DNA from 4 places in the Streptosporangium lutulentum genome. Region 1 is predicted to be linked to each of the others. Evidence: riboswitches for the same ligand, from Rfam matches in the RefSeq annotation. Region 1 holds a riboswitch; each other region holds the start of a gene.
What was found. Region 1 has a riboswitch for cyclic di-AMP ahead of J2853_RS05555 (CHAP domain-containing protein). Riboswitches for the same ligand answer to the same signal wherever they lie in the genome.
Positions count from the first base shown of each region.

Region 2: another riboswitch for cyclic di-AMP. It lies ahead of J2853_RS06675 (hypothetical protein); the one in region 1 lies ahead of J2853_RS05555 (CHAP domain-containing protein).
Region 3: another riboswitch for cyclic di-AMP. It lies ahead of J2853_RS09095 (glycoside hydrolase family 25 protein); the one in region 1 lies ahead of J2853_RS05555 (CHAP domain-containing protein).
Region 4: another riboswitch for cyclic di-AMP. It lies ahead of J2853_RS44675 (hypothetical protein); the one in region 1 lies ahead of J2853_RS05555 (CHAP domain-containing protein).

Region 1 is NZ_JAUSQU010000001.1:1,343,449-1,347,654, reverse strand. Features, by position in the region: gene J2853_RS05565 (class I SAM-dependent methyltransferase) at 1-494, opposite strand, end outside; gene J2853_RS05560 (ABC transporter substrate-binding protein) at 607-1,005, opposite strand; cyclic di-AMP (ydaO/yuaA leader) riboswitch at 1,765-1,903, shown strand; gene J2853_RS05555 (CHAP domain-containing protein) at 1,922-2,623, shown strand; gene J2853_RS05550 (ABC transporter substrate-binding protein) at 3,278-4,206, shown strand, end outside.
Region 2 is NZ_JAUSQU010000001.1:1,589,499-1,593,704, reverse strand. Features, by position in the region: gene J2853_RS06685 (nuclear transport factor 2 family protein) at 1-157, shown strand, start outside; gene J2853_RS06680 (formylglycine-generating enzyme family protein) at 197-889, opposite strand; cyclic di-AMP (ydaO/yuaA leader) riboswitch at 1,128-1,290, shown strand; gene J2853_RS06675 (hypothetical protein) at 1,730-2,542, shown strand; gene J2853_RS06670 (IS630 family transposase) at 2,720-3,733, shown strand; gene J2853_RS06665 (CHRD domain-containing protein) at 3,831-4,206, shown strand, end outside.
Region 3 is NZ_JAUSQU010000001.1:2,144,929-2,149,134, forward strand. Features, by position in the region: gene J2853_RS09080 (histidine kinase) at 1-32, shown strand, start outside; gene J2853_RS09085 (response regulator) at 29-727, shown strand; gene J2853_RS09090 (LLM class F420-dependent oxidoreductase) at 766-1,635, opposite strand; gene J2853_RS09095 (glycoside hydrolase family 25 protein) at 1,781-2,548, opposite strand; cyclic di-AMP (ydaO/yuaA leader) riboswitch at 2,562-2,707, opposite strand; gene J2853_RS09100 (hypothetical protein) at 3,046-3,309, opposite strand; gene J2853_RS09105 (hypothetical protein) at 3,983-4,206, opposite strand, start outside.
Region 4 is NZ_JAUSQU010000001.1:9,938,768-9,942,973, reverse strand. Features, by position in the region: gene J2853_RS44685 (hypothetical protein) at 1-143, shown strand, start outside; gene J2853_RS44680 (alpha/beta fold hydrolase) at 191-1,051, opposite strand; gene J2853_RS44675 (hypothetical protein) at 1,172-1,828, opposite strand; cyclic di-AMP (ydaO/yuaA leader) riboswitch at 2,052-2,199, opposite strand; gene J2853_RS44670 (DUF4253 domain-containing protein) at 2,393-3,244, opposite strand; gene fmdA (formamidase) at 3,472-4,206, opposite strand, start outside.

The DNA of each region.
Region 1 (4,206 bases):
AGCGTCGGGCGGTCGGCTCCGAATCGCAGGTGGTCGGCGTTGAGCAGTACGGCGCCGGGGGGCAGCAGGCGCGCCAACTCGGTGTAGACCTCCAGCAACTGGCCGGGAGAGAGCCAGTGCAGCGCCGTGGAGGTCAGCACCGCGTCGAAGCTCCACGCCGAGAGGGCCGACGACCAGCCCGAATGTGCCAGCTCGGATTCGATCACGGTGGCTCGACCGTGTCGCTCCAGGATCGATCGCGCGAGGTGCGCCAGGACCGGATCGTAATCGACGGCCACCGCGCGCGCCTGCGGGAAACGGCTCAGCACTCGATCGGCGATCGATCCGGGTCCGCAGGCCAGGTCGAGCACGGTGAGGTCCGCGGGGCAGTGCAGGCCGAGTACGTCGAGCATCACCTGGAAGCGGTTTTCGCGATGGGCCACGTAGGCGGCCTGCTGCTCTTCCCAGCGTGAGAGCAGGTCGTACGAGGTCGGTGAGGGTGTGGAAGTGGTCATCACGGTCTCCGGGGAGGGAATCGGGTGGGCGGGGTTCGTGTCGAGCGGGCTCATGCCGGGTCGGCTCGGGTCGTATGCCGGGTCAGGTCGGGTCGAGCGGGCTCGTCCTGGGTCAGCCGTAGAGGTCCCGCAGTCCTTCACAGACCTTCTCCACGGCGCTGACGCCCCTGATCGAGGGGTCCACGGCCGATCCGGGCACGACGATGAAGCGGTTGTTCTTGACCACCGTGAGCTGGGAGGCGACGGGATCGGAGCGCAGGAACCTCATCTTGTCCGCGGCGCTGTCACCGTCACCGCCGCGGGTGAGGTCAGCCAGCACGATCACGTCCGGATCGCGCTCGGCGATCTTTTCCCAGCTTCCCTCGGACCACTGCTGGGCGATATCGGAGAAGGCGTTGCCCGCGCCGAGGAACGTGCCGATGGTGTCGGGCAGCCCTCCGCGACCGGCGATGGCCGGCGCCTTGGTCCGGAGCTCCGCATTCGTCGACTTGAGCGCCACGACGTCCCGCATTCACCGTTCGAACACCACAAAGCGCCATGCCCGGCCTTGAGCCCATGACGTTCCGCGCCCTCAAGCGACCGCCGACTCCACGCATGACCCAAAACGCGAACCCCGCCTTCTCGCGCATCGCACAAGAGAAGCGACCGGCATTTCCGGTTCGGGCTTCCGGGCGTCCATTCGGATCGTCGATATCGGCAGGACAATGGGCGCCCTGTCAGACACGAGTCGCCTGATACGCGTGGGACAGGTGCGAAACCGGACGCGTCACGCGTGATCGCCCATACCCTCACATTGGGGCGGGGATGCAGGTCAAAGGTAAAAAATCCGCGCCTCGACCCTATTGCGGTCAGAACTTTACTCGATACTGTGTTCTAAAGATTTCGATCATGGACAACGGCCCCCGACCGGCCCCGATTCGGTGCCGCCACAACCTCGAATCAATGATCCACAAATCGACGGCGAGGCTTGGAATCGCCATGAAAATAGGCTTTTCCGAACTTTGAGGCGGCTACCGCCCGTTCCGCCGCCAACGGACACGCCCACCGCCGGACGGCCATGAATCCGGGCCTTGATCGAGCCGGAAAAGCCGCTCTTCCTTTACCCGTTTTCAGGCGTAGTACCAAGCCAAGGCAATGTGTGGCATTTGTATTCGTCTGTCTGGTTGGCGTAGGTTCGTCTCATTCGAGGTCAATGCCTGAGCCTTTTAGGACCCGAGCATTGCCACCACATTGCCCGACCGCACTCACCTGCGCGGATCCTTCACACAGGTGAGCACGGCCGCCGAATCCGCGCAGTCAGCGGAACCGGGGAACCACGTTTCTGGGGTGAATCAACGCGTTCGCGCGTCGTAGGGCACTTCCCAGCCCGAACCCGTCAGCTAACCCGGTAGGCGGAATGGAAGCGACGCAAGGAGTCGAACCCCCGCATGACCAAGCATCGCCTTATCCCCACCCTCCGCTTCACCCACGTGGCCCGCGTCCTCGCAGGCGTATCGATCGCCATCGCCGGGGGGACCATCGCGGCCTCCCCCGCCCTGGCCGAGCCCCCCAACTCCAGCGCCCTCAAGCCCACCTCCTCCGAGATCGTCAGGCCTACCCTGTCCCGCCTCCAGATCGAGGCGGAGCAGCTCCCCAAGGTCTCCGCCCAGCAGGTCCTGAGCATCGCCGAGAAGCAGATCGGCATCAGAGAGAACGCCCGGGGCGGTGGAACCAAGTTCCAGTCCTGGTACGAGTCCTCCCCGCGAGGCAGGGAGACCGTCGCCCGCGACGGCGGTAGCGTGCAGGACTACGCGAACGCCCCCTGGTGCGCGATGTTCGTCTCCTGGGTCGGCGAGCAGGCCGGCATCCGTCCCGCCATGGGCTGGGACGCCTACACCGTCACCTACGCCAAGTGGTTCAAGGACAACCACCGCTGGGGCAACGTCGCGGAGCCCGGCGCCGTCGTCTTCTACGACTGGAACGGCAGCAAGGACATCGACGGCATCGACCATGTCGGCCTCGTGAAGAAGGACAACGGCAACGGCACGATCACCACGATCGAGGGCAACACCGGCAACGGCGTGGTCGAGCAGCGCATCCGGCCCAAGTCCCAGGTCGTCGGCTACGGCTACCCGCTCTACACCGCCTGATCCCCTCAGGCACCGACCAAGGAGCGCGGCTCGAATCGAGCCGCGCTCCTTCTCGCCGCCCCTTCTTCGCCGCCGCCCCTTTCGCCGCCCCTCCTTCTTCGCCGCCGCCCCTTTCGCCGCCCCTCCTTCGACGCCCCCCTCCTTCGATCTTCTTCGGCGTCCTCCGCCTCGCGTGACCCCGCGGCCCTCCGCCTCCCGGAACCCCGCTCCGATCGGCGTGAGGCGCGGCGGAGCCATGAAAGATTCACGGAGCGGCTACGAATATGACCACGAAATCATCACGAAGAGGACACAGAAAGGTCGCGGCGCCGAGGGGTGACACGCGCCGCACGAGCCCGGAAGGGTGGGCGCGGACGGGACCCCTCACCCCTCCTCACCTGCAAAATGTCCTAACTGTATGTGCATGAGATGGGAGCGCTCCCAACTGTCCTGCTGAGAGCTTTGTCTGCTTCATGCCAGTTAGTCACCCGCAAACCGGCTAGATGTAACGGTTGAGTTTCGGCATATTGACGTCCAGGTTGCCTATCGTCCACTCTTCGTGGGAGCGCTCCCAAAGCATACCGAGGAACCGCCGCGTCGCAGGCCGAGTTTCGGGGGCCGGCCTCGCGTTGCCACCTCCCACTGATTCGGGCGACCACCTGAGAGGGGTCCGGAATGTTGAACAACACGCGACATGGCAAACTCGCCGCAGTCGCAGTCATGGCGGCCACCGCCCTGGCGATTACCTCCTGCGGTTCGAGTGAGTCCCCCGCACCCGCCGCGAACGCCGGCGGCTCCTCGGCCGCGGCCGAGCCGGTGACCATCACCGTGCACACCTTCGGCGGCGGCGAGAACTTCGGCTACGACAAGGCCGTGGAAACCTGGAACGCGGCGCACCCGAACATCCAGGTCAAGTACCAGAACCTGACCGACCGCTTTGAGGACGTCTACCTGCCCCAACTGCTCCAGCGCCTGCAGGCCGGCAGCGGCGCGGCCGACATCATCGCCGTGGACGAGGGCGCGATGGGCCTCATGAAGGCCCGTCCGCAGTTCTTCACCGACCTCGCCGAGTACGGCCTGGAGAGCCGCAAGGCCGACTTCCCCGCGGCGAAGTGGGACAACGGCATCAACGCCGACAACAAGCTGTTCGCCCTCGGCACCGACATCGGTGGCATGACCATGTGCTACCGCACGGACCTGTTCGAAAAGGCCGGTCTGCCCACCGAGCGCGAGGAGGTCGGCAAGCTCTGGCCCGACTGGAGCGCGTTCATGGAGATCGGCAAGAAGTTCCAGGCCGCCAACCCCGGCAAGTCCGACCCCAAGTTCCTCGACGGCCCGAACACGCTCTACAACGTGATCCTGTCGCAGGAGGCGCCGAAGAACGGCAACGTCGCCTACTTCGACAAGAGCAACCAGCTCGTCCTCGAGACCAACCCCGCCATCAAGACCTCCTTCGACCTGGTGAAGAGCTTCAGCGAGGCGGGCCTGACCGCCAAGCTCGCCTCCTTCACCCCGCCGTGGAACGCCGCCATCAAGAAGGGCGCCTTCGCCACCATGGGCTGCCCGGCCTGGATGCTCGGCGTGGTCTCCGGTGCGGCCGGTGA
Region 2 (4,206 bases), 250 kb from region 1:
CGGCAACGAGAATTGGGAATTCGACGCGCAGGGGGTGATGGTCGCGAGGCACGCGTCCATCAACGACCTTCCCATCGAGGAGTCGGAACGCGCCTACCACTGGCCGCTGGGGCGCCGGCCGGACGCCCATCCCGGGCTGAGCGAGCTCGGTTTCTGACGGACCCTCGCGGGAACCGCACCCGTCCGCGACCGCCTTTCACCGTGATCGGGCGAGCCTGAACCCGAGGTCGTCGATGCGAAGGGTCGGGTGACTCTTGCGGCGGCACGACGCCCGGCACGATCGGGGCTGATCGTACAGACCTCCGCCGCGGAACACGCGGTACGGGCCGTAGACGCTGGGATCGTAGAGGTCCCAGCACCACTCCCACACGTTGCCGATCATGTCGTAGAGCCCCCACCTGTTCGGCGCCTTGGTCGCGACGTCGTGCATCTCCTCACCGGAGTTCCCGCGGTACCAGGCGATCTCGTCCAGCTCCCCGTAGCGGACGCCGGCGCTTCCGGCCCTGCAGGCGTACTCCCACTCCGCCTCGGACGGGAGGCGATAGCCGTCGGCGTCCCAGTCGCAGACCACGTCCTGCCCGTCGGGGTCGTCGCCCATCGAGTAGCAGGGGTCGAGCCCCTTCGACTGCGAGAGCAGGTTGCAGAACCGTACGGCATCCATCCAGGAGACCTCGGTCACCGGCGTCCGCGGCCCCGCCGCACTCGCGGGCGCCTCGCCCAGAACGGCGTGGTACAGCTCGCGGGTCACGGGATACGGCGCCAGCCGGAAGGCCCCGACCTCGGCCTTCCAGTTCGTCTTCGTACCCTCGTCCCGCAGGATGATCGCCCCGGCGGGAATCTCGATCATGCGGTCGGCGACCGCCTGGCGCGGCGTCGATTCAATGCTCATCGCAGGTCCTGTTTAACATGATCGGTTCGTGTCAACGACATTCGGAGGCAACTGATCATGAACGCTACCACCCAGGCCAGGGGGTAAGCGGCCCCGCGGGCGCGGTGGCCGACGGTCGGAATCAGGGCCAGAAAGGTAGATCTTTGCAATTTTGGGGGTTTTAGTTTGCTTTGTCCATATTTGAGGTTAGTGTCTAGTTTCAGTAAACGGATGGTGACACGACCTTCAAGCGGAAGGCCGCCGTCCGGCGCCGAGTCCGGTGACATTCCATGCCGCCGGAGCCGAGGACCCAACTACGCGGCTGATCGCCGCAGGGGGCGAATCCATCCCGACGCGGATGGTAGGGCGACTCCTGGCCCGAGCCCGACAGCTAACCCGGTAGGCGTTCAAGGAATGGAGAAATGCGTGACGATCACAGCATCATCCGCCCTCGGATTCGCCGGACCGATCTTAATCGGACGGCATCGGCGCTGATTCGCGTTCCCGGCCCGAATGTGACGCCGTTCTCACGGTGAATCGCGCACCCGGCCGGTCCTCGTCGGTAAAACCCTGTTTCAGGAACCGTGTCCGATGAGGCCGTTCGTCCGGTCCCGACACAACCGGGTCACTCCCCCGGCCGGCCCGTCGCCCTCGCGCGGCAGCGCCCGGCTTCGCCGTACTCCAATGGCCCTCCCACCGGCGTCCCCTCGCCGGGCTGAGCGCCTCTTCCCCCGCGCCGCCGGGCCCTGACGACCACGGGCCCTGAGATTTCCGCGGGAAGGCCCCTGTTCCCTTTCGAAGGACCCCTCTCCCATGAAGTTCTCCGAGGTTCTCAACCGGAAGCGCTGTACCCTCGCCCGAATGTGCACTGGTTCCCATGCCCGGATCGCGGCGGGCGCGGTCGGCACCTCGCTGCTGAGCACATGCCTCCTCGGCGTCGGCAGCGCGTCCGCCGCGGCACAGCCGGCCGGCGAGGCACAGCCACCCGCCGCGGCACAGCCGAACGGCAAGACACAGCCGGCCACCGCGGCACAGCCGAACGGCGAGGCACAGCCACCTGCCACGGCGCAGCCGAACGGCAAGGCGCAGCCGGCCACCGCGGCACCGCCTGCGGGCGAGGCCGCAGGCAAGGCTTCGACCTGCCTCGCGGCGTCGTCGGCGAAAGCGTCAAAACAGCTCCGCACGCTGGGCGCCGAGCAGAAGGCCAACGCCGCCATCGTCATCGAGATGGCGTCCAAACTCGGGCTCCCCACCCGCGCGGCCGTCATCGGGGTGGCCACGAGCCTGCAGGAATCCCAGCTGCGCAATCTCAACTACGGCGATCGCGACTCCCTCGGGCTGTTCCAGCAGCGCCCGTCCCAGGGCTGGGGAACCCGCAAGCAGATCCTCAACCCGAAGTACTCGGCGCGTAAGTTCTACCAGGGGCTGGCGACCGTCTCCCATTGGAAGCGGCTCCCGCTCACCCAGGCCGCGCAGGCCGTGCAGCGCTCCGGATTCCCCGATGCCTACGCCAAGTGGGAAAAGCTCGCCAAGCACGTCGTCCGCTCTCACTCGTGCAGGCCCGCTCCCGCTCAGCAGCCGGCCGCAAACACTCAGACGGTCGCCTTCGAGCAGCAGTACGCCATGGATGTTCCAGCCGGCCGGATCCCGCACCGGCCGGAGTTCGCGGAGTAACCCCGGACGACCACGGCGGGCTGAGGCCCACCGCGAGGGCGGTATGTGCCGTTGTGCACACTCGACGCTTTATGTGGATTTGTACGCTAACACCGGCAGCTACTGAGCCGATCATAAGTTTTGGTACTTGTTGGGTGGCGGTGGGAGATCGCGTTCCGGCGGGGACATGCTTGGAGTATGGCCAGAAAAGGTCGCAGAGCGACGTTCGAGGAGAAGGTCTTCGCCCTCCGGTTACTGGGAGGGAGCATGTCACCGGATCGGGTGGCTGAAGCACTGGGAGTAGGCCGCGAATCGGTGTTTCGGTGGAAACGCCAGGCGCGGGCGGGCGGTATCGAGGCGCTACGGATCAAGAAGGCGCCGGGCCGGCCACGGCGGCTCACCCCCGGCCAGGAGCAGACCATCAAGGCGGTGGTCCGTGACGTCACCCCCCGTCAGGTACTGGGCACGGCCGTTGTGCTGTGGACCAGGGCGCTGGTGGCGATGGTGATCGCGGCCTGGTTCGGGATCGACCTGTCGGTGACGGCGACCGGGCGGCTGCTGCGCGGGCTGGGCCTGTCGCCACAGCGTCCGGCCTACGCCGCACTCCGGCGTGATCCGGCGGCCATCACCGGGTGGACGACGGTGGCCTTCCCGGCAATCTGCCGCCGGGCGCGCAGACGCGGGACAGTGGTGTTGTTCGCCGACGAGATGAGCATGCGTGTCGATCACCGCTGCGGCACCACCTGGGCCCTGGTGGGGCAGACGCCGGTCGTGTCAGCCGGGGCGGGTCGCCGGTCGGTGAAGATGTTCTCGGCGGTCGGGGCCGACGGCACACTGCGCTATCGGCTGGGACACGGCGCGATGGACCGGTGGGCGTTCCTCGGGTTCTGCGCGCAGCTGCTGCGCACCATTACCGGGCCGATCGTTTTGATCGTCGACGGCTCGTCGATTCATACCGCCCGAGCGGTCGGTGATTTCGTCGCGCGTACCGGCGGGCGGCTGCGGTTGTTTTTCCTGCCCGCGTATGCGCCGGAGGTCAACCCCGATGAGTGGGTCAACCAAAACGTCAAGGCCCGGGTGGCGCGCCAGGCGGTCGCCGATGAGCATGAGCTGGCCGCGGCTATGCACCGCAGCATGCGCCGGCTGCAAAAGCGTCCCGACATTGTCCGGGCCTTCTTCGCCGATCCGCATCTGGCCTACATCAGCCCATAACACGGATAGTCCCAAAACTTACGATCGGCTCAGTACCTCTCCTAATGTCTGCGATGTCGGCAAGGAGCCGCACAGCAAACCCAAGGAAGAGGTTCCGATGAACGCATTCGAGCAGGTTGACGGCGGACGCATCTCGCGGCGGCGCGTACTGGGCCGGGTGGCGTTGGGCGCGGCGGCCGCGGCGCTGGCCGTCGGCGCGGTGGCGGTACCGGCCGGGGCGGCCACCGCCACGGCGTCCGCCGGGGTGAGCGCCACCGCCGCCACGTTCACCGGCGCCGAGGCGAGCCAGGCCAAGAGCTACTACTTCGCCTCGGTGCTCCTCGGCAGGAACGAGGTTCGAGCGCCGGGCAAGAAGGTCAACGACCGCAACGGAGTGGCGGTCGCGAAGTTCCGCATCCAGGGCAACCGCATGTACTACATCGTCCAGTGGAAGAACGTCTCCAAGCCCACCGCGTTCCACATCCACCGCGGCA
Region 3 (4,206 bases), 800 kb from region 1:
TGCCCTACGACCCGAACGGCACCGTGACATGAGCGTCGACGCCGAACCGAACACCCCACCACCCGTCCGGGTCCTGCTCGCCGAGGACCAGGTGTTGATCCGCGACAGCCTCAAGGTACTGATCGACACCACACCGGGGCTGGTCACCGTGGGCGAGGCCGGCACCGGCGCCGAAGCGGTGCTCCTGGCCCGCCGGTGCCGGCCCGACGTCGTCCTCATGGACGTGCGCATGCCGGACATGGACGGCATCGAGGCGACCAGGCGTATCTGCGCCGATCCGGCCGGTGCGGGCATCCGCGTCCTGATCCTCACCACGTTCGATCAGGACGAATACGTGTACGCGTCGCTCAGGGCCGGCGCCAGCGGATTCCTCATCAAGAGCGCGACGGCGGCCGAGCTCCTGGCCGCCATCCGGGTCGTCGCCTCCGGCGAAGCGCTGCTCGCGCCCACCGTCACCCGCCGGCTCGTCGCCGAATTCCTGCGACGCCCCCACTCCTTCCCGGCCGCGCGAGACCTCGGCGACATCACCCGGCGTGAGCGCGACGTGCTCACCCTCGTCGGCAGGGGAATGTCCAACTCCGAGATCGCCGAGCACCTGCACCTCACCGTCGGCACGGTCAAGACCCACATCGGCCGCCTCCTGGCCAAACTGCACGCCCGCGACCGGGCCCAGCTCGTCATCGCCGCCTACGAAGGCGGGCTGGTCACCGGCCCGTCGTCACAGTGATCAGCGGGCTCGCCGGTTCCCGGTCGCTGCCGTACGGCTCAGCCCTTACGCAGTCCGAGCGTCTCGGACGCGATCTCCAGCGCGGCCAGGTGCTCGTCGACCGAGCCCAGCCCCGCTTTCATGGTGTTGATGGAAAGGTGGGTGGCGCCGGACTCCCGCCACCGGCGGGCCAGGTCACTCAGTTCCTCCGCACTGCCCGTCCAGCTGGCACGGCCCTCCATGCCGAGCGCTGAGGGGTCGCGTCCCGCCTGCACGGCGGCCTCCTCGATCACCGCCTTGGCCTCGTCCAGCTTCGGGCCCGGAGACATCTGCGGGAACCAGCCGTCGGCCAGCCGCCCGGTGCGGCGGTAGGCCGCGGGTGACTGCGCGCCGAACCAGACGGGGATCGGCCGCTGCACGGGCAGGGGCGCCAGCCCCGCTCCGGTCACCCGGTCGTAGACGCCGTCGAAGGTGACCGACGGCTCGGTCCACAGCCGGCGCATCAACTCGACCTGCTCCTCGATGCGCCTGCCCCGGGTGGTGAAGTCCTGGCCGAGGGCTTCGTACTCGACCTGGTTCCACCCCAGCCCCACGCCCAGCCGAAACCGGCCGTCACTGAGCAGGTCGATCTCCGCCGCCTGCTTGGCCACCAGCGCCGTCTGCCGCTGGGGCAGGATGATGATGGCGGTGACGAGTTCCAGCGAGGTCAGCGCGGCGAGATATCCGAAGAGGACCATCGGTTCGTGGAAGGTGCTCTCCACGTCGTACACCCCTTGCCAGCCCTGGTGCACCGCCGGGTCGGCGCCGACGACGTGGTCGTAGGCCATCAGGTGCCGGAAGCCGAGCTCCTCGACTCCTTGCGCGTAGGCGCGCACCGCACCCACGTCCGGGCCGATCTCGGTCTGGGGAAAGACAACACCGATCCGCATCATGGCTCCTGTCGATCGTCAGGTGAACTCGCGGATCATCATTCCGTGCGCAGCGCCTCTCAACCACATGCGACCCCCTGGCCACCGGTTCGAGCGGAAAGATCTACATCTGGGACGGCGGGGGGTGATGCTCGCTTTTGCCGGTTCAGGCGGTGGGGGGACGGCCGAGACTGCGCAGCTGATCGGGGGTCAACGAGGAGACATCCTGGTCGATGGGCGTTTCGGTGTACTGGTGGATGGTCCAGGTCTTCCAGTCGGCGGGCGGCGGGACGTCGCCCATGGGCACGCCGTAGTAGGCCACCCAGAGGGGGTACTGGGACAGGCCCGCGCCGTAGGTGTTGGCGAAGTTCCAGCTGCTGTAGACCATCGGCTTGACGCCGGTCTTGGCCTGGACCCGGGCAAGCCAGGCCTTGGCCCAGGCGTTGACCTCGCTGACGGACCTGCCGTCGGTGGTCTCCAGATCCAGCACCAGCAGGTCGCCCGGCTTGGCCGGCTGCGAGTTCACCACCGAGAGGAAGAAGTCGGCCTCGGTGATCGGATTGTCGGCGGGGTGACCGAAGTGGTAGGCGCCGCGCACGATGCCCTTCTTCGCCAGTTCCCTCCAGTGCCGGGTGAAGGCCTTGTCGCGGAAGTGCAGTCCCTCGGTGGCCTTGACGATGCCGAATTTGGCCGGACTGGCGTTCCAGTCGTGGTCGGGCTCGTAGTTGGAGACGTCCTGGCCGTAGGTGAGCGCGTCGGCCCGGCCCGGATTGATCGGCGCGGCGAGCGTTTTGGCCGGGGTTTGCACGACACCGCTCAGGGCCTTCACGGAAAGGTCGGAGGCCAGGGCCGGGTGACCGGCGAGAATCGCACCGGTGACAACGGTCGCACTCACCACGGCGGCGAGGGGGCGAGAGAAACGGTATTTCAACATAGGGGGGATCAACTCCTTGCTTCCATGCCGCCTACCGGGTTAGCTGACGGGTTCGGGCGTGGAAGTGCCCTACGCGGTGCCATGTGGAATGGGCCGCGATTCACCCCAGAAGATTGGGTCCCCGGCTCCGTGAATTCACGGACTCGGCGGCCGTGCTCGTTCCGCGTCGGAAACTCCCGCGGCACGAAACACGGTCTCGGTAATGATCAGGGCACCACCCGGCCACGACGTCGCCGAACGTGTATCCCCAAGGACCCGAAGGTAAGCGGTGAGGATCGAATGATGCAAGGCGTCGCCATATTGACCTAACGAAATCCCCTCGAACGCAGGACTTCGATGGTGAATTCTTTACCTCGGTCGAGCGGGTGAGAAGTCCTGCGGGATCCATGCGCAGGTCACGCGGCCAGGTAGATTCCTTATCATTCCGGCCTTGCGTGCCAAGGAGAGAGCCCGTTCAGTAAAGTCGCGATCGATTGAAGGTCGGTTGGGTTCCGTTTTCATACCATGCGTACTTTGCCATTCTCGTGCAAGAAAAGTAAAAAGTACGCAATGCCGTGGACGACGTGGGTGGCCGGCCGCCCGGAGACATCCCAGGGCCGGGCCGCGTCGGCCTCGTTGCGCGCCGCCTCGTGGACGGCCGGTTCGGCCGGGACGCCGGCGAACCGGCCGAGGCCGTCGGGGCCGTGGAAGCGGACGCCCTGCGCCTGCGGGCTGGTGGCGGCGTACCGGGCGGGGAGCGCGCCGCGGTCGACGGTCCGCATGGACAGACCCCGGCGGGAGAATCGATTCTTGGGGAGAGAGGCGCCTGCGGTCCATCGAGTGAACGCGGGTGACGACGGCACTCCCCTCGACGGGGTCGCGGACCGGCACCATGAGGCCGGCGCCCGCCTCGGCCGGGCGTACGGCCGGATCGAGTCCGATGCCGTCGCTCGCCCCGGTCACCACGGCGAGCCTTCCGGCCGGATCGGCTACGGATACGTTCTTGATGACGACCCCCTGGTCAGCGGATCTCCTCGGTCGGGCCGAGGGTCGCGGGCGCCCGCGAGGTGGATCCGTGTCGCGCTTGTCCACGGACTTTCGATCCGCGGACAAGCGCGGCCCACCGGGGGTGCTCCGCCGGTCGAGTACGGGATGCTCTCCCCGGACACCCACACGGGATGAACGTCGACCAGGCCGGCTCCACCGAACGCGGGCCCGTCAAGCTCTTCATGAATCCGGAATGATTTAGCCCGTGTTCGCTGTGATCGCAATTATTCCGGAAGGGTGCGATCTCAGTGAACACGGGCAACCTCTCTCCGCCGTGGGTCTGGATATTTTCCTGATTCCAGGTTCTGCCGCATGCGGTCGACGTGCTTTGACTACATGCCGCACCCAGGCTGGAGGCCAATCTTGATGGGGTGGCTAATCAGAGACCTTAGACGTTTCGCCGTTTTTTCAGTCGTCATCGAAATCGCGGTCACGGTCGCGGTCGCGATCGCGGCCACCGCCATTGACAGTGTTGTTGTTGATATTGACATTGACCCTGCGGACGCTGCGGTGGTGGGAGCGGTGGTGGCAACCGCAGCCGCGGCGCCAACCACAGCCGCCGCCGCATCCTCCGCCCCATCCTCCGACCCAGGTCGTGAAGCCTGCGCTCGTACCTGCGGTGGTGGTGGGAG
Region 4 (4,206 bases), 8.6 Mb from region 1:
GCGGCCAGTATCACGTGATCCGCCCGCTCGCCGGCAGGAGCGGCAAGGGGCTCTTCCTCTATCTCGCGCTCGACCGCAGCCGGGCCAACCTCGCGCTCGCGCGGCACTCTCTCCGCGGCATCGAGGAAAAGCTCGAGATCTGATCCTCCGGTACGGCTTACGCCCCGGGAGGCGTAAGCCGTACCGGAGCTCAACCCTCGGCGGCCGCGGTGAGCTCGCCGATCGCGCCGACGAACTCGGGCCAGAGCGGGCGGGGCAGGTCGTGTCCCATGCCGGGGAAGGTGATCAGTTTGGCCCCGGGGATCGCCTCGGCCGTGGCGATCCCGCCGGAGAGCGGCACGAGCTGGTCGTCCTCGCCGTGCAGTACGAGGGCGGGCACCGTGAGCTCCTTGAGCATCGGCGCGCGGTCGGCGGAGGCCATGATCGCGGCGAGCTGCCTGGTCGATCCCGCCGGGTCGAAGCACCGGTCGTAGCTCAGCCCGGCGAGCCGGGTGATCCGCTCATGGTTGATCGGATATCCCGGAGAGCCGATGACCTTCCAGGTGGCCAGTGCCCGCTGGATCGCGCCCTCGCGGTCGGAGGCGGGAGGCGCCATGAGCGCCGCCATCGCCGCCTCGGTGGGCCGGGCGGCCCCCGGGCTCGGGGTGGACATGATCGAGGTGAGGCTGCGCACCCGGTGCGGGTGGCGGACCGCCAGCAACTGAGCGATCATGCCGCCCATCGAGGCGCCGACCACGTGGGCGGACTCCCAGCCGAGCGCGTCCAGCAGCCCCGCGGTGTCGTCGGCCATGTCGTCCAGCAGGTAGGGCACCTGCCCGTTCCCGCCGAAGGCGGGGATCCCGTGGTCGTGGAAGTGTGTGCTCTCCCCGACGTCGCGGTTGTCGAACCGTACGACGTGGTGTCCCGCGTCGGCGAGCGACTCGCAGAGCTCCTCGTCCCAGTGGATCATCTGGGAGCCGAGTCCCATGACCAGGAGGAGCGGGCGGCCCCCTGAGGAGCCGAAGGTGTCGTAGGCGATCTCGATGCCGTTCGCCGAGGCGCGCTGAGTCATGGCACTCCTACCTGCTGGTCCCGCGGACGTCGTGCTGATTCCGCAAAACAGAATGTCATTCTGTAGGGACGGGGACAAGAGTTTCGCGGGGGACCGGCGCCCTCCCGGGACGTGCTCAGACTAGCCCTCGACGGGCTCGGCCTTCGGAGGCGCGACGGGGTTGAGGTCCTTGCGGCCCCACGCGCCGGTGGAGAACGCCACGGGGTAGCCCTTCTTGCCCACGCCCTCACCCCACTTGGTGACCACGTACTGGACGTCGATGTGGCCCAGGCCGCCGTTGTTCTCCACTGCGAGTGTGCTGGAGTTGAACGTGCCGCCGGTCAGCTCGGCGAAGGTCTTGGCGTCGATGTCGATCATGATTCCGCTGCTGGAGGGAGCACCGGGACCGCGGTCGCCGACGAAGAAGGGGGCCTTCTTGCCCTTGTAGAGGAGGTAACCCTCGGTGAACAGCGGCCAGCTCGGGCTGGCGATCATGCCCTTCTGCATCGGCTTGCCGCTCGCGGGCAGGCCGGTGTCCCCGGCGCGGCCGGAGGCGTCGTCCCAGAAGTAGGAGGCCGTGGTCGAACCCTTGAGAAGGGTGGCACCGGAACCGACCTCGGGGGCGAGGCCGTCCCGGGTGGAGAGCGCCGCGGCGGAGGATGCCGAGGCCGGGCTCGCATAGAGGGAGTTCGCGGAGGCCGGGAGCGCCGAGGCGACACTCGCGGAGGTCAGGATGCTCGCGCCGAGGAGGGTGACGGCGGCGAGACGGTTCTTATGCGGGCCGAGGGAGAAACGCATGGAAGAGAGCCTCTTTCGCGAGGGAATGGGGCAGCCGCGTACGAACAGAAGGGGGCACGGGCGGAGGCGCACTCACGGATAAAAGAAGGACGTAGCCGGATCGACCGGACGCTACGTGGAGCGCGTTCGGGAGGACACCGCGATCAGGCGCGGTGGAAGCTCTGGGTGATCGACCTGAACGGGAGACGGGCCGGAACGAACATGACGCGGTGATCCATAAGGGATCTCCTCTCCATCTCGTCTACCGGGTTAGCTGACGGATTCGGGCGGTGGAGTTGCCCTACCACCGCGTTCGCGGTGGATTCACCCCAAGTAGTGGGTCCCCGGCTCCCGGGGCTTTATCGACCCTCGGGATTCGACGCGGCCGGCCGCTCCTTCCGATGAAGGGCAGGTCGCCAACCGGTAAATGGACACTACCGACCTATATGGGACAAAGCAAAGCAAAAGCCACGAAAGCCCCAGAAGATCTACCTGCATTCGTCAAGGAACCCTTACCGGTCAGGCCGTGGCCGTCGCCGCCGTGGCGGCTTTCGCGCCGCCGGACCACCGGTGGCCCACACCCGATCAGTCCCACCAGAACGACCAGGCGTTCCTGCCCTTGATCTGCTCGGCGTAGTCGATGAGCGTCCCGGCGCCCTGGGTGATGCTGTCGGGGCAGAACGTCCAGTGCTCGGCGGCGACGTGCAGCGCGTGTTCCGAGGTCAGCGGGGGTGCGGCGACGCTCAGGTCCAGGGTGTTGAATCCCATGCCGACCACCCGGGCCCCGAACCTGTCCTCCCAGCTCCGCACCACGGCGGCGAGCGGGACCATCCACTCGTTGTGGTTCAGGGCGCCCTGCCACCCCATGACGGCCAGCGCGTCGGCCCCCCGGTCGGCCGCGATCAGCCCGAGAGGGGTCCTGCGTTCGGCCACGAGCCCGGCGTACCAGTCGGCGACCACGCCGGGATCGGCGGCGAGCGTGCCCGACGGGGCTGGACCGGGGCATTCGGGGCCGAACGGGTCCAGCAGCTCCAACTGGTCGATGTGCGCCCTCGCGATCCAGTCAGCCCACACCTCGGCCATGAACGCCGCCGTGTGGTAGTGATCGATCTCGACCACCGTGTCCGGGGCGACCTGTCCGGCCGACCACGGCTGCATGGAGTCCTCCAGCAGCACCGGCCACAGGCCCGAGTGCTCGTGCTGGGCCCTCAACTCGGCCCACAGCTCGCCGGAGACCGCCTCGTCACTGAGCCAGAACGCCGGACGGCGGCGGATGGCCAGCTGTGCGTAACCGGGATCGGGCCAGACCACGTCCCCCGACGGCAACTCCACCGAGAGCGTCCGCCCGTCACCTCCGCCGGCGAACAGCTGACCCAGCACCGGCGGAAGTTGCCCACGCTCGCATTCGTCCATCTCTACCGATCCGATCCTGACCACGGACCAATTTTGGCCTGTCAAGCGCCCCAAGGGACAGTTCTGCCCTGGGCCAGGCAAAAATTATCGGTATACCACCGGACGGGACGAGGCGCGGTCACCGGAAGGCGACGTCCGTCACCTCCGCTCTCCGAGGCGGCCGCCACCCCCGGCGGACCCCTCGGACGCGCGGATGCCGGGGAGCGGCGGACGCCGCTCCCCGCCGACCGCGTCTCGCTGTGCCACGCCGGTCAGGATGACACGGCGCACTGCCCGCGATCCTTCCTGACGGGTCCGTCCATGTTCGGACGCACGTCGAAGTCGAATATCTCCGTCGGCAGGTAAAGCGAGCAGCAGGCGTTGGGGATGTCGACGATCCCGCTGATCCGGCCCTCGATGGGCGCCGAGCCGAGGAGCAGGTAGGCCTGCTCGCCCGTGTAACCCCACCTCTTGAGGTATTCGACGGCGTTGAGGCAGGCGCGGCGGTAGGCCACCGTCGCGTCGAGGTAGTAGTTCGTGTCCGTGTCGTGGTCGACCGAGACGCCGATGAACGACATGAACTCCGAGTAGCGCGGCTCGACGTTACCGGGCATGAAGATCGGGTTGGTGGTGACGCCGTACTTCTCCATGCCGCCCTTGATGAGGTCCACATGGAAGTCGATGAAGCCGCCCATCTCGATCGCGCCGCAGAAGGTGATCTCGCCGTCGCCCTGGCTGAAGTGCAGGTCCGCTCCCGAAAGCTTGGCGTCCTTCACGTAGACGGGGTAGAAGACGCGTGCCCCGCGCGTGAAGTTCTTGATGTCGTGGTTGCCGCCGTTCTCCCGGGCGGGCACCGTACGGGCTCCCTCGCGGGCGATCCGGTTCGCCATCTCGCCGGTCGCCGTTCCGACGAGGGCGTTGTCCGCCAGCGGCGGCAGGCCCAGCGCCGGGACTCTGCCGGGGTCGGTGTCGATGAGGGCCTGTTCCCTCCTGTTCCAGCTCGCGAG